3 regions of the Comamonas brasiliensis genome follow, and region 1 is predicted to be linked to each of the others. Evidence: riboswitches for the same ligand, from Rfam matches in the RefSeq annotation. Region 1 holds a riboswitch; each other region holds the start of a gene.
The links. A riboswitch is a leader RNA that binds a small molecule or an ion and turns the genes downstream of it on or off. The one in region 1 is predicted to bind glycine.
Positions count from the first base shown of each region.

Region 2: another riboswitch for glycine. It lies ahead of gcvT (glycine cleavage system aminomethyltransferase GcvT); the one in region 1 lies ahead of DJFAAGMI_RS13950 (D-amino acid dehydrogenase).
Region 3: another riboswitch for glycine. It lies ahead of DJFAAGMI_RS20565 (trimeric intracellular cation channel family protein); the one in region 1 lies ahead of DJFAAGMI_RS13950 (D-amino acid dehydrogenase).

Region 1 covers NZ_JAANES010000003.1:276,053-280,287, forward strand. Annotated here, with positions in the region: gene DJFAAGMI_RS13945 (amino acid permease) at 113-1,633, opposite strand; glycine riboswitch at 2,165-2,264, shown strand; gene DJFAAGMI_RS13950 (D-amino acid dehydrogenase) at 2,436-3,704, shown strand; gene DJFAAGMI_RS13955 (amino acid permease) at 3,805-4,235, shown strand, end outside.
Region 2 covers NZ_JAANES010000001.1:1,095,566-1,099,800, reverse strand. Annotated here, with positions in the region: gene DJFAAGMI_RS04945 (MBL fold metallo-hydrolase) at 1-349, shown strand, start outside; gene DJFAAGMI_RS04940 (energy transducer TonB) at 363-959, shown strand; glycine riboswitch at 1,048-1,156, shown strand; glycine riboswitch at 1,176-1,301, shown strand; gene gcvT (glycine cleavage system aminomethyltransferase GcvT) at 1,366-2,502, shown strand; gene gcvH (glycine cleavage system protein GcvH) at 2,624-2,998, shown strand; gene DJFAAGMI_RS04925 (MolR family transcriptional regulator) at 3,046-3,597, shown strand; gene gcvP (aminomethyl-transferring glycine dehydrogenase) at 3,688-4,235, shown strand, end outside.
Region 3 covers NZ_JAANES010000005.1:316,949-321,183, reverse strand. Annotated here, with positions in the region: gene DJFAAGMI_RS20575 (sulfate ABC transporter substrate-binding protein) at 1-692, opposite strand, end outside; gene DJFAAGMI_RS20570 (oxidative damage protection protein) at 836-1,111, shown strand; glycine riboswitch at 1,303-1,395, shown strand; glycine riboswitch at 1,409-1,528, shown strand; gene DJFAAGMI_RS20565 (trimeric intracellular cation channel family protein) at 1,581-2,246, shown strand; gene mnmC (bifunctional tRNA (5-methylaminomethyl-2-thiouridine)(34)-methyltransferase MnmC2/FAD-dependent 5-carboxymethylaminomethyl-2-thiouridine(34) oxidoreductase MnmC1) at 2,388-4,235, shown strand, end outside.

The DNA.
Region 1 (4,235 bases):
AAGAGACGGCAGCCATGCGTCAAACAAGCACACGGGCACCGGGAAACAGCAAGCAGCGCCAGCCCCTGCCGCTACCCCTTCCCGCCTGGAGAAGGGGAAGGCTTAAACCGCCTCAGGACGACACCTTGCCCTGCTTGATGTCTTCGAGCTCGTCAAAGCGCATATCGGCATAGCTGACCCAGGTCTTGCGCTTGACCAGCCAGTAACCCAGCCAGAACAACAGGAACAGCGGAATGCCCAGATAGGTCGAGACCACGCCGCCCCAATCGATGCGATCTTCCAGGAAGGCCTGGTAGTTCTGGCCCAGCGTCACCACCAGACACAGCACAAAGGCAAAGATGGGTCCGAAGGGGAAGGCGCCGGCCTTGTAGGGCAGCAGGCCCACATCATGACCATGCATGACATAGCCGCGACGGAAGCGATAGTGGCTGACGGCAATGCCCAGCCAGACGATGAACTCCGTCATGCCGGCCAGGTTCAGCAGCCAGATATAGACGGCCTGCGGGCTGTAGAGCGAGGAAAACAGGCACAGGCTGGCGACCAGCGTGCTGCCGATCAAGGCCACCAGCGGCACGCCGTTCTGGGTCAGCCGGGAGAAGATGCGCGGTGCATTGCCCTCGGTTGCCATGTTGTAGAGCATGCGCGTGGCCGCATACATGCCCGAGTTGCCGGCCGACAGCACTGAGGTCAGGATCACCGCATTCATCACCGTGGCCGCCGACAGCAGGCCCGCATGCTGGAACACCAGCGTGAACGGGCTCACGGCAATATCGGCCACATCGGTGCGCAGCAGCTGCGGATCGGTATAGGGAATCAGAAAGCCGATGACGATAATCGCCAGCACATAGAAGAGCAGGATGCGCCAGAACACCTGACGAATCGCACGCGGCACGTTCTCGCGCGGATTCTCGGATTCGCCCGCCGCCACGCCCACCAGCTCCGTGCCCTGGAAGGAATAGGCCACGATCATGGCCACGCCCACAAAGGTCGCGAAATTGCCGACGAATGGCGCATCGCCCGTGGTCCAGTTCTCAAAACCGGGAACATGGCCGTTGCTGATGATGCCGAACAGAATCAGCACGCCGGTGATCAGAAAGGCCACCACGGCCAGCACCTTGATCAGCGCGAACCAGTACTCGGCCTCGGCAAAGCCGCGCGCGGAAAACGCGTTCAGCCCCACCATCAGCAGCAGGAACAGGCCGCTCCAGAGGATGCCCGGCACATTGGGAAACCAGTAGGCCATGACCAGCTGCGAGGCCACCAGATCCACCGCCACCACCACGGCCCAGCTGAACCAGAAGTTCCAGCCCAGCGCAAAGCCGAAGCCTCGATCCACATAGCGCGAGGCATAGGTCGAGAAGGAACCAGCCACCGGCATGAAGGCGGCCAGCTCGCCCAGGCTGGTCATGATGTAGTAGACCATGATGCCGATGAGCAGATAGGTGAGCACGGCACCGCCCGGGCCGATCTGGGCGATGGCCGAGCCGGAGGCCACAAACAGGCCCGTGCCGATGGCGCCGCCAATGGCGATCATGCTCAGGTGGCGCTGCTTGAGCACCCGGTGCAAGCGGGGCTGGTTATCGTCACCATCGCCAGTCGGCGCGAGCTGCTGGCTTGAGTTGGGTTGGGACATAAATGTCTTGTTGTAATGGTTTGCGCCCATCCGGACAAAACACCCAACCATCCCGCAGGCGCTGCGACAGGCAACGCAAAAAGGCGACCATGACGGTCGCGGGCAACAAGGACAAAGGAACGAAGCCATGACAGCAGAACGCCATGGCGGATAGGCCAGTTGCATCCTGAATCGGCAGCCACCCCGGTCGGGCGCTTCAATGGCAAAGCGGTGATATCGCCGGGCCCATTGACAGGCAAAGACGATATTTTGCCCAAATCCACCGCAGGCCATGAGCCGTCATGTCAATGCAGGGGTTGACTCTGGGGCTGCTCAGCGGCACTTGACAGCGCCTGACGCTATGAATTCGGAAGCGTCTTACGCTTGAATAAATTCACTTTCCTTATGAAAACACATGAAAATCTTTAAAGAGCAAGCGCTAGCCGCTATCAAATAAAAGAATCGCAGCACGACCTGCCCCGGCGCAGAACCCTAGAAAACCCGAATATCCAGGCGCCGCCATTCTTCCTACATTCGCCACAGGCTCTCAGCCCGGTGATGCCGAGAGAGACTGCAGCGCAAACTTGGCGCATGCAGCGCCGAAGGAGCAACCGCCCCGGAAACTCTCAGGCCAAAGGATCGGCATCGCTTTCACACACTCTGAAGAATGTCCGGACGTCATCGTCCGCCGGGCATACCGAAGGAGCAAGCGAGCAGCGCCCCAGGGTGCTGCCTCGTGAATCTCTCAGGTCCAGAACAGAGGGGGCGTCCGCTGCGCATGTTGCGCACGGGCTCCACCCTTGACGTTTCTGGAATCTGAATCATGAAGACAATCGCCGTCATCGGCGGTGGCATCACGGGCGTGACCACCGCCTACGCCCTCGCACGCCGCGGATTTTCCGTCACCCTGTTCGAGAAGCAGCGCTATGCCGCCATGGAGACCTCGTTCGCCAATGGCGGCCAGCTCTCGGCCTCGAATGCCGAGGTCTGGACCCACTGGTCCACCATCGTCAAAGGCCTCAAGTGGATGCTCAAGAGCGATGCTCCGCTGCTGCTCAACCCCAAGCCCGGCTGGCACAAGATTTCCTGGTTCTGCCAGTTTCTCGCTGCCATCCCCCACTACCAGAAGAACACCGTGGAGACCGCCAGGCTGGCGATTGCGGCACGCGAGCACCTGTTCGAATGGGCTGCCGCCGAAGGCATTGACTTCGATCTGAAGCAAAAAGGCATCCTGCATATCTACCGCGACCGCGCCGGCTTCGAACATGCGGGAAAGGTCTCGCAGCTGCTCGCCCTGGGCGGGCTGGAGCGCCGCGCCGTCACGCCCGATGAAATGAAGGCCATCGAGCCGACCCTGTCCGGAACCTTCTATGGCGGCTACTTCACCGAGAGCGACTCCACCGGCGACATCCACAAGTTCACCAGCGGCCTGGCCGCCGCCTGCGAGCGACTGGGCGTGCAATGCCGCTACGGCCAGGAAATCGTGTCGGTGAACAGCAACGGCAAACAGGCCAGCGTGACCGTGCGCCAGGGTCTGGAGGCCGAGACCTCGACCTTCGACGCCATGGTGGTCTGCGCGGGCACGGCCAGCCGCGCGCTGGCCGCCCAGCTGGGCGACAGCGTCAACATCTACCCTGTCAAAGGCTACTCCATCACGGTCAATCTGCCGGACCAAGCCAGCCGCGCCGCAGCTCCCGTCGTGAGCCTGCTGGACGACGAGACCAAGCTGGTCACCAGCCGCCTGGGCGAGGATCGCTTCCGCGTGGCCGGCACGGCGGAGTTCAACGGCTACAACAAGGACATCCGCGCCGACCGCATCCGCCCGCTCATCGAATGGGTGCAGCAATGCTTCCCGGGCGTCAGCACGCGCAGCGTCGTGCCCTGGGCGGGCCTGCGCCCCATGATGCCGGACATGCTGCCGCGCGTGGGCCCTGGCAACAAGCCCTGCGTGTTCTACAACACCGGCCACGGCCATCTGGGCTGGACCTTGTCGGCCGTCACCGCCGACATGGTCGGCGACCTCGTGCTGCAGTCCATGGGCAGCGCCAGCAGGCAGCCCCGACCGGCCACGCTGACCACCGCCAGCGCCTGACCACGACCTGAAAACCTCATCAACAAGCCAGACACGGCAGCCGCAGCGCCCCGTGAGGGACGGCTGTTGCCGTGTGAATGGCAAAACGGAGACATACAACATGAGTCGAAATCATCCAAGCGCAGCCGGGGAGTCGCTGCAGCAGACAGGTGAGCTGGAGCGCGGCCTCAAGGACCGGCATATCCAGCTGATCGCCCTGGGCGGCGCCATTGGCGTGGGCCTGTTCCTGGGCTCGGCCAAGGCAATCCACAAGGCCGGGCCGCTGCTGCTGGTCAGCTACGCCATCGCGGGGCTGGCCATCTTCTTCATCATGCGGGCGCTGGGCGAGTTGCTGGTGCACCGCCCGGTGGCCGGCTCTTTTGCCACCTATGCCGAAACCTATGTCAGCCCCTGGGCCGGATTCGTCACCGGCTGGACCTACTGGTTCACCTGGGTGGTGACGGGCATGGCCGAGCTCACGGCCATAGGCATCTACACCCACTACTGGTTTCCGGCCATTCCGCAATGGGTTCCGGCGCTCGCCACCCTGGC
Region 2 (4,235 bases), on a different contig from region 1:
CGGCAGGCGCTTCGGCCCCTTCGATGTCACGCTGATGGAAACCGGCGCCTACGACGCCCACTGGCCCTATGTCCACATGCACCCGGCGCAGACCGTGCAGGCCCACCGGGATCTCGGTGGCCAATGGCTGCTGCCTATACACAACGGCACTTTCAACCTGGCCATGCATGCCTGGTGGGACCCGTTCGAGCAGATCCTGAGCCTGGGCAGACAGCACGGCATAGAGATTGCCACCCCCATGATGGGCGAGCGCCTGGACCTGGGCGCTCCGCATGCGGGCTCGGCCTGGTGGCGTGCCTGCGCCGAGGCCGACAGCAAGAGACTGGATCTGCGCCCGGCACAACCCTGAAGGTGCAGCCCGCATGGCCGACAATGGCCTCATGGACATTTCGCGCACCTCATACCTTGCCGCCTGCGCCGCCGCTCTGACCAGCTTGCTGCTCGGGGGCTGCACCCACCTCTTTGATGGCAGCCGGCTCAAACCGGATCCGGCGGCCGACGCACCGGCTATCGTTTCTGCGCAGCCCGAGCGGACGCCGGCTCCGGTTGCACCCCTGGATGCGCAGTCCAAGCCGCCACGGAGCACGGAATGGCCTGCCTGGATCAAGGCAGATTGCACGCCCCCTGCCCAGCTCGACCAGCAACCCCGGCCGCGCCGCCACACCACGCCGCACGTCAGTCACCACTGGTTCCCGAACGGGCTGGAGACCACGGTGGTCTTCCGCCTGGAAGTCACGGCTCAAGGTCAGCTCGGCCGTGTGGCCTACCAGCCCGCCGATACCGATCCCCGCATCGTGAAGTCCATACTGCGCTCGCTCGAACGCTGGCAGTTCAAGCCCGCCATGCGCCAGGGCCAGCCCGTGACGGCCTGCTTCGAGCAGCGCTACGAACTGGTGTTTCCGCGTGTGCAGGAGATCGATCCCGAGCCCAAGCCGGTCTTGAACACCGCTCCGCAGTGAGGACGCAAGCACGGAGCGGACGATGCATGCTCGAAAACCCCAAAATCCATCCGATTCGGTGGAACAGGCCCCTTGCCCACCGCTAGAATCGCCAACGTCAGGAGAGAGTGCCCGCAGCTGAAGCTGCCTTGCACCGCCGAAGGCGCAGACCCCCACCCGGAGTCAAAACGCTCAGGCAAAAGGACTGACAAGCGCTGCCAGGTGTGCAAACCTGCAGCGTCCCTTGCTGGAGAGAGATGCAGGCCGTCATTTCATATGTGCGCCGGCATCCACCGAAGGAGCAAGCTGCCCGATGCAATGCGGGCAGTGAATCTCTCAGGTAAAGCGGACAGCAGGGCAAGCCCGCCACGCATGGCCCAGCCATGCATGGCCACTCATTTTGGTTTGACCACCGGAGCGCTTGCCTGTGACTGCTGCTGACACCTCTTCCGATCTGCGTTCCACACCGCTGTTTGCCCTGCACCAGAAACTGGGTGCCCGCATGGTGCCGTTTGCCGGCTATTCCATGCCCGTGCAATACCCTCAAGGCCTGATGGCCGAGCACCTGCACACCCGCAAGGCCGCCGGCCTGTTCGATGTCTCGCACATGGGCCAGCTGCTGCTGCGAGGCCCCGATGCCGCCGCCGCGCTCGAATCGCTGATGCCCGTCGATGTCATGGACCTGGGCCTGCACAAACAGCGTTACGGCCTGCTGCTCGATGAGCAAGGGGGCATTCTGGACGACCTGATGTTCGTCAACCGTGGCGAAGATCTGTTCCTCATCGTCAATGGCGCCTGCAAAGAGGCCGATATCGCCCATATCCAGAGCCGCATCGCCAGCCGCTGCGAGGTCATTCCTCTGCCCGAGCGCGCCTTGCTGGCCCTGCAAGGCCCGCAAGCCGCCACAGCCCTCGCGCGCCTGATTCCCGGTGTGACAGCTCTGGTCTTCATGACCGGCAACTACTTCGACTGGCAAGGCCATGCGCTCTACATCACGCGCAGCGGCTATACGGGCGAGGACGGTTTTGAAATCTCCCTGCCCGGCGAAGCGGCAACAGCCTTTGCCGAGGCGTTGCTGGCCCAGCCCGAGGTGGCCCCCATCGGTCTGGGTGCGCGCAACTCGCTGCGCCTTGAAGCCGGACTTTGCCTGTATGGCAACGACATCGACACCAGCACCACGCCCGTCGAAGCCGCGCTGAACTGGGCCATGCAGAAGGTGCGCCGCAGCGGCGGCGAACGCGAGGGTGGCTTTCCCGGTGCAGCCATCGTGCTGGAGCAATTGCAGAACCCGCAATCGCTGCGCCGCAAGCGCGTGGGCCTGATTGCGCTGGAGCGCATTCCCGTGCGCGAGCCCGCCGTGCTGGAGAACATGGACGGACAGCATATCGGCCACATCACCAGCGGCCTGCTCAGCCCCACGCTCAACCAGCCCGTGGCGCTGGCCTATGTCGAGCCCGACTACGCCGCCATCGATACGGAAATATTCGCCATGGTGCGCGGCAAGCCCGTGCCCATGAAAGTGGTCGCCACGCCCTTCGTTCCCACCCGCTATCACCGCGGCTAGGTCTGCCGCCGCGGATGAGACGGGCCAGTTTGCCAAACAGCGGCCAGAACACCGCTAAAGTGCGAACTGGACCTTTCTCAAACAACACCCGATTCCCCTGAATCCCCATCTGGAGCTTTTCATGAGCATCAAGTATTCCAAAGAACACGAGTGGATCAACGCCGCTGACACCAATGCCGCCATCGTCGGCATCACCGTACACGCACAGGATGCGCTGGGCGATGTGGTGTTTGTGGACCTGCCTGCCGTGGGCTCCACCTTCAAGGCCGGCGATGTCGCGGGCGTGGTCGAATCCGTCAAGGCCGCCGCCGATGTCTACATGCCCGTGACCGGCGAGATCGTCGAAGTCAACGAAGCCCTGCGCGATGACCCGTCGCTCGCCAACAGCGATCCGCTGGCCGCAGGCTGGTTCTTCAAGGTCAAGATGAGCAATGTGGGCGAGCTCGAAGGTCTGATGGAAGAGACCGCCTACAACGACTTCGCCAAGGACAACTAAGCATATCAACGGCCCTCGCTTTGCGAAGGCCGTTTTTGCATGCAGCCATGAGCACCATCCAGTATTTCGACGATCCGGAAGTAGGTCTCGCCCGCGAGACCAGCCACCCGGCCTTTGTGCGCATCGCGACCCAGGACTTCTACTACGACTGCGGTGACGACTTCAGCCCCTTCGGCAACGATGACGGCAGCGACACACTGGCCGCACTTGAAGAGTGGTACCAGGAGCAGACGGGCGGCAAGCCCGCCAGGGCGCTGCGTTTTTTGCAGCAGCAACTGAGCGACTGGGATCTGCCAGTGCCCGAGGACATGCTGGCTCATGACGATGCGGCCAAGGCCCAATGGCTGGCCAGCGACGACATGAACCAGAGCTATCTGCGCTCGGTCTGCCGCGCCCACGTAGCCACGGCCTTTGGCCAGTTCAAGATCACGGGCAGCATCGATGCCGATCTGCACCAGCAGGCACTGCTTGCCCTGGCCTGCCAGCAATGGCTGAACACCGTGGCACGCAGCAAATATCCCGATTGGGAATATGCCGACCAGGAAAGCGAACGCCTGGCCCTGATGAACACCGCGCTGGAACAGGCCAGCGCTGCTTGAAGCACCGGCTGTATGCCTGCGGGCATACGGCATTCACGCATGCCTGGCATGCAAACCGTCAGTCACAGTATTTGAGAATAGGTCCCTCCCATGCTGATGTCGCCTCCCGCCCCCATCGCTTCGCTGCAAGCGCTGGAAAACAGCCACGAATTCATCCCCCGCCATATAGGCCCGGATGCCGAGGAGCAGCAAAAAATGCTGGCCGCCATCGGCAAGCCCACGCTGGACGCCTTGATTCGCGATGTGATGCCAGACTCCATCGCTCGCGCCAAGCCCATGGATCTTCCGGCGCCAATTACCGAAGCCGCGGCACTGGCCGAACTCAAGGCCATCGCCAGCAAGAACCAGGTGCTGAAGAGCTTTATCGGCCAGGGCTACTACGGCACGCACACGCCGGGCGTCATCCTGCGCAACATCCTCGAGAATCCCGCCTGGTACACAGCCTACACCCCCTATCAGGCCGAAATTTCTCAGGGTCGCATGGAAGCGCTGGTCAACTTCCAGACCATGGTGACCGACCTGACCGGCATGCCTATCGCCAATGCCTCGATGCTGGACGAAGCCACGGCTGCCGCCGAGGCCATGACGCTGGCCAGGCGCTCTGTCAAATCCAGAAGCCATCGCATCGTGCTCGCCGG
Region 3 (4,235 bases), on a different contig from region 1:
GCCAGATAGGCCTCGTTCTCCCAGGCCAGCAGCACATCGCCCAGACCGCGCTGCACAAAGGTCACGGTGGAGCCACGCGCGCCAGTGTCCAGCACGGGCACGTTCTTGTAGAGCTTGGTGATGAAATCCTTGGCCTGTGCATCGCCGCCGTATTTGCGCTTGGCAAATTCCCAGGCCGCCAGATAGTTCCAGCGTGCACCACCCGAGGTCTTGGGGTTGGGCGTGATCACCTGGATGCCGGGCTTGACCAGATCGTCCCAGTCCTTGATGCCCTTGGGATTGCCCTTTTTGACCAGGAAGACGATGGTGGAACTGTAGGGCGCGCTGTTGTGCGGCAGGCGCTTTTGCCAGTCGGCCTTGACATTGCCGTTCTTGACCAGGGCGTCGATATCGCCGGCCAGTGCCAGCGTGGCCACATCGGCCTCGATACCGTCGATGATGGAGCGTGCCTGCTTGCCCGAGCCTCCATGCGACTGCTTGATGGTCACATCCTGGTTCTGCGTGGCCTTCCAGTGCTTGGCGAACGCCTGGTTGTAGTTCACATAGAGCTCACGTGTCGGGTCGTAGGAGACGTTGAGCAGTTGCACGCCAGTCTGCGCAAAAGCGGGCAATGTGGGCAGAGCCGAGAGGGTCAAGCCAGCAATCAGACCGGCAGCCAGAGGAAACTTGATAAAGTTGCGACGATTTTTCATTGGACTGTGTTCTTGGAGTGAATGGATAACGGGCTTCTGCCCCGTTGCTGCGCATTCTTGAGCCGCATTCTTAAAACTCAAACTACTAAGATTTCAGTTTGTTATTACCCAAACATCTGAGATCAACCAAGAGGACCCTACACATGGCACGTACCGTTCACTGCATCAAGCTTGGTCAAGACGCTGAAGGCCTGGATTTCCCTCCTGCTCCCGGCGAACTGGGCAAGCGCATCTATGAAAGCGTGAGCAAGCAGGCCTGGGCCGACTGGCTCAAGCACCAGACCATGCTGATCAATGAAAACCGCCTGAACCTGGCCGATGCCCGTGCCCGCCAATACCTGGCCCGCCAGATGGAAAACCATTTCTTTGGCGGCGGCGCAGATGCCGCAGCAGGCTACGTGCCTCCCAGCGCCGAGTAATTTCGGTCGATCTGGACACCAAGCCCCCTGGCCCAGGCCTCGGGGCTTTTTTCTTGCGGGCTGTCGAACAGCCAACCGGTGAGACCGAGGGCACGCCCAGGGGTGCCCGAGGCCGGCAGTCGCAAAACTGCTCAAACCCAATTGATACAGGTATTAACCCGAATACGGTCGCTGGAACTGGCTAGAATCGCGCCCATCCCGCGGGAGAGCGGAACCTGTCAACGGTTCCCGCCGAAGGCGCAAACTCCCATAATCGCTCAGGCAATAAGTACCGCAGGTGGGTCTGACAGGACCCGGATATCGCCAACTGGAGAGCAGCCCGCGACCACAAGTCTGCAGGGCTCACCGAAGGGGCAAGCATGCGCACCGCGAAGGTGCCCATGTGCAACTCTCAGGTAAAAGGACAGCGGGAGAGGCAAGCCGGACACTCCCGCTGATGCGAGTGGCTGGTCTATTTTCAAATGCCTTCATGCTTCCCTCCATCTCTTTGCTGGACTCGTTCCAGGCCTCCAACTTCACCGTCATGCTGGTCATCTATCTGGTGGCCATTACCGCCGAAGCCATGTCCGGCGCCCTTGCTGCAGGCCGGCGCAATATGGACATCTTTGGCGTCGTGGTCATCGCCTTCGTCACCGCGCTGGGCGGTGGCACCATCCGCGACATGGTGCTGGGCCATTACCCCATAGGCTGGACCCAGCACCCCGAATATGTGTATCTGGTCATCAGCTTCGGCCTGCTGACCACGGTGATCGCGCGCCATATGCACCGCCTCAAGCAGGTGTTTCTGCTGCTGGATGCCATGGGCCTGATCGCCTTTTCACTGATCGGCTGCAACACGGCACTGGAGCTTGGCTACCCGACCATCGTCATCATCATGGCCGGCATGATTACCGGCATCAGCGGCGGCATTTTGCGTGACGTGCTCTGCAACCAGGTCCCCGTGGTGTTCCGCCGTGAGCTGTATGCCAGCGTGTCGCTGTCCGTATGCCTGATGTTCCTGGGCCTGCGCTATCTGGAGGTAAGCTCCAATATCAGCACCCTTGTCTGTTTTGGAGGCGGTCTGGCCTTCCGTCTGGCCGCCATTCGTTTCAAGTGGCGCCTGCCGGTTTTCTCTTACCAGCAGCGCTGGGAGTGATCCAGACTCCCCCTGTGGCGCTGCGCGCCTTCCCCCTCTCTTGCTACGCAGGAGGGGGACGCAGCCATCGCTGCGGGGCGGCCCTTGCTTGGCTGCTCTGAACTAGACTGCGCCTGCATTACCCATGTAGTTTCACTTTCCATGTCTGAACCGATCACATGGATGCCGGATGGCACCCCCTACAACACCCGATTTGGCGACCGCTATCACAGCGAGCTAGGCGGCCTTGACCAAGCCCGACAGGTCTTTCTCGGCGGCTGCGGTCTGCCTGCTGCCTGGGCTGCTGCGGCTCAGTGGCGCATTCTGGAAACCGGCTTCGGCTTGGGCCTGAACTTTCTCGTCACCTGGGCGGCGTGGAAAGCCGACCCGAGACGCCCGCGCATGCTGCATTTTGTCTCGGTGGAAGCCCACCCGGTCTCGCGCGAGGATCTGCTCAAGTCCTTGCCCACCGACGAGACACTGCGTCCGCTTGGCGAGCAACTGGCCGCGCAATGGTGGGGGCTGCTGCCCGGCGTGCACCGCCTCTCCTTCGACGACGGCCAATTGCTGCTGACGCTCTATATAGGCGACGCCAAGACCATGTTGCGCAAGCAGCAGCTGACGGCAGACAGTGTGTACCTGGATGGCTTTTCTCCCCAGCTCAACCCCGAAATGTGGGACGAAGAAGCCATGAAGAACATTGCCCGCCATTGCCGCCGGGGTACCCAACTGGCCACCTGGTGCGTGGCCGGCCATGTACGCCAGGCGCTCAAGGCTCAGGGTTTTGAAGTCAAGAAGCGCGCCGGCGTGCCACCCAAACGCCATAACCTGCATGCCACCTACAACCCGGCCTGGGAACCGCGCCATCGCAGCGACGGCCTGCCTGCGCCGGTGAGCCAGGCCGGTCGCTGTCTGGTGCTGGGTGCGGGTCTGGCCGGTGCCGCCGCCGCCGCCAGCCTGGCCAGGCGCGGCTGGGAAGTGACCGTGCTGGATGCGGCGGCCGCGCCTGCTGCAGGGGCCTCGGGCCTGCCCGCCGGCCTGTTCTGCCCGCATATTTCGCCCGACGACAGCGTCCTGTCGCGCCTGTCCAGAAGCGGCGTGCGCACAACGCTACAGAATCTGCTGCAACTGAGCCAGGCAAACAAACTGCAACCGTCCCGGGACTGGGCTCATGACGGGGTGCTTGAACACGACCTGAACGAGCCTTCCCATCTGCCCAGGTCATGGTTGCAGCCCGCAAGCGATACCTACCCCTGGGGTCTGCACTGGAGCGCACCCGTGCAGCCGGCTCAGCTGGCTGCGGCCCATCTGCCCGCAGACAGTCAGGCCGTCTGGCATGAGCAGGCCGGCTGGGTGCGCCCTGCTCAACTGGTGCATGCGCTGCTGCAATCGCCCGGAATTCATTGGCAAGGTCATGCCTCGGCCTCAAGGCTGCTGCGCGATCCCCTGCGCCAGCTCTGGCAAGTGCAGGATGCCCAGGGCCAGACCCTGGCCGAAGCACCGATGCTGGTGCTGGCCCTGGGCCCGGACTCCAAGCCCTTGCTGCAGGCCAGCGGCCTGGCTGCAGGCGAATGGGAGCTGCAAGCCATACGCGGTCAGGTCAGCGTGGCCGAGCATGATGCAGGGACGCTGGCAGCCATGCCGCCCTTCCCCGTCAACGGGCACGGCAATCTGGTGCCGGACTTTCCCTCGGCCAGCCATGCCGGTGCGCACCAATGGGTCATGGGATCGACCTTCGAGCGCGATGTGACGGAGCTGCCCCCCACCGCTGCCGATCAACAGGCCGCCCATGCCAGCAATGGCGAAAAGCTGGCGGCCCTGCTGCCCGGGTGCAGACAAGCACTGCACGCGTTCTTTGAGGCGGCGCAGCCGCCCGCCACCTGGGCGCGCGTTCGCTGCGCTGCCTATGACCGCCTGCCGCTGGCCGGCCCTGCCGGACAGACGGCCGACGAGCTGCCGGGCCTGTGGGTGCTGACGGGGCTGGGCTCGCGCGGGCTGACGCTGTCGCTG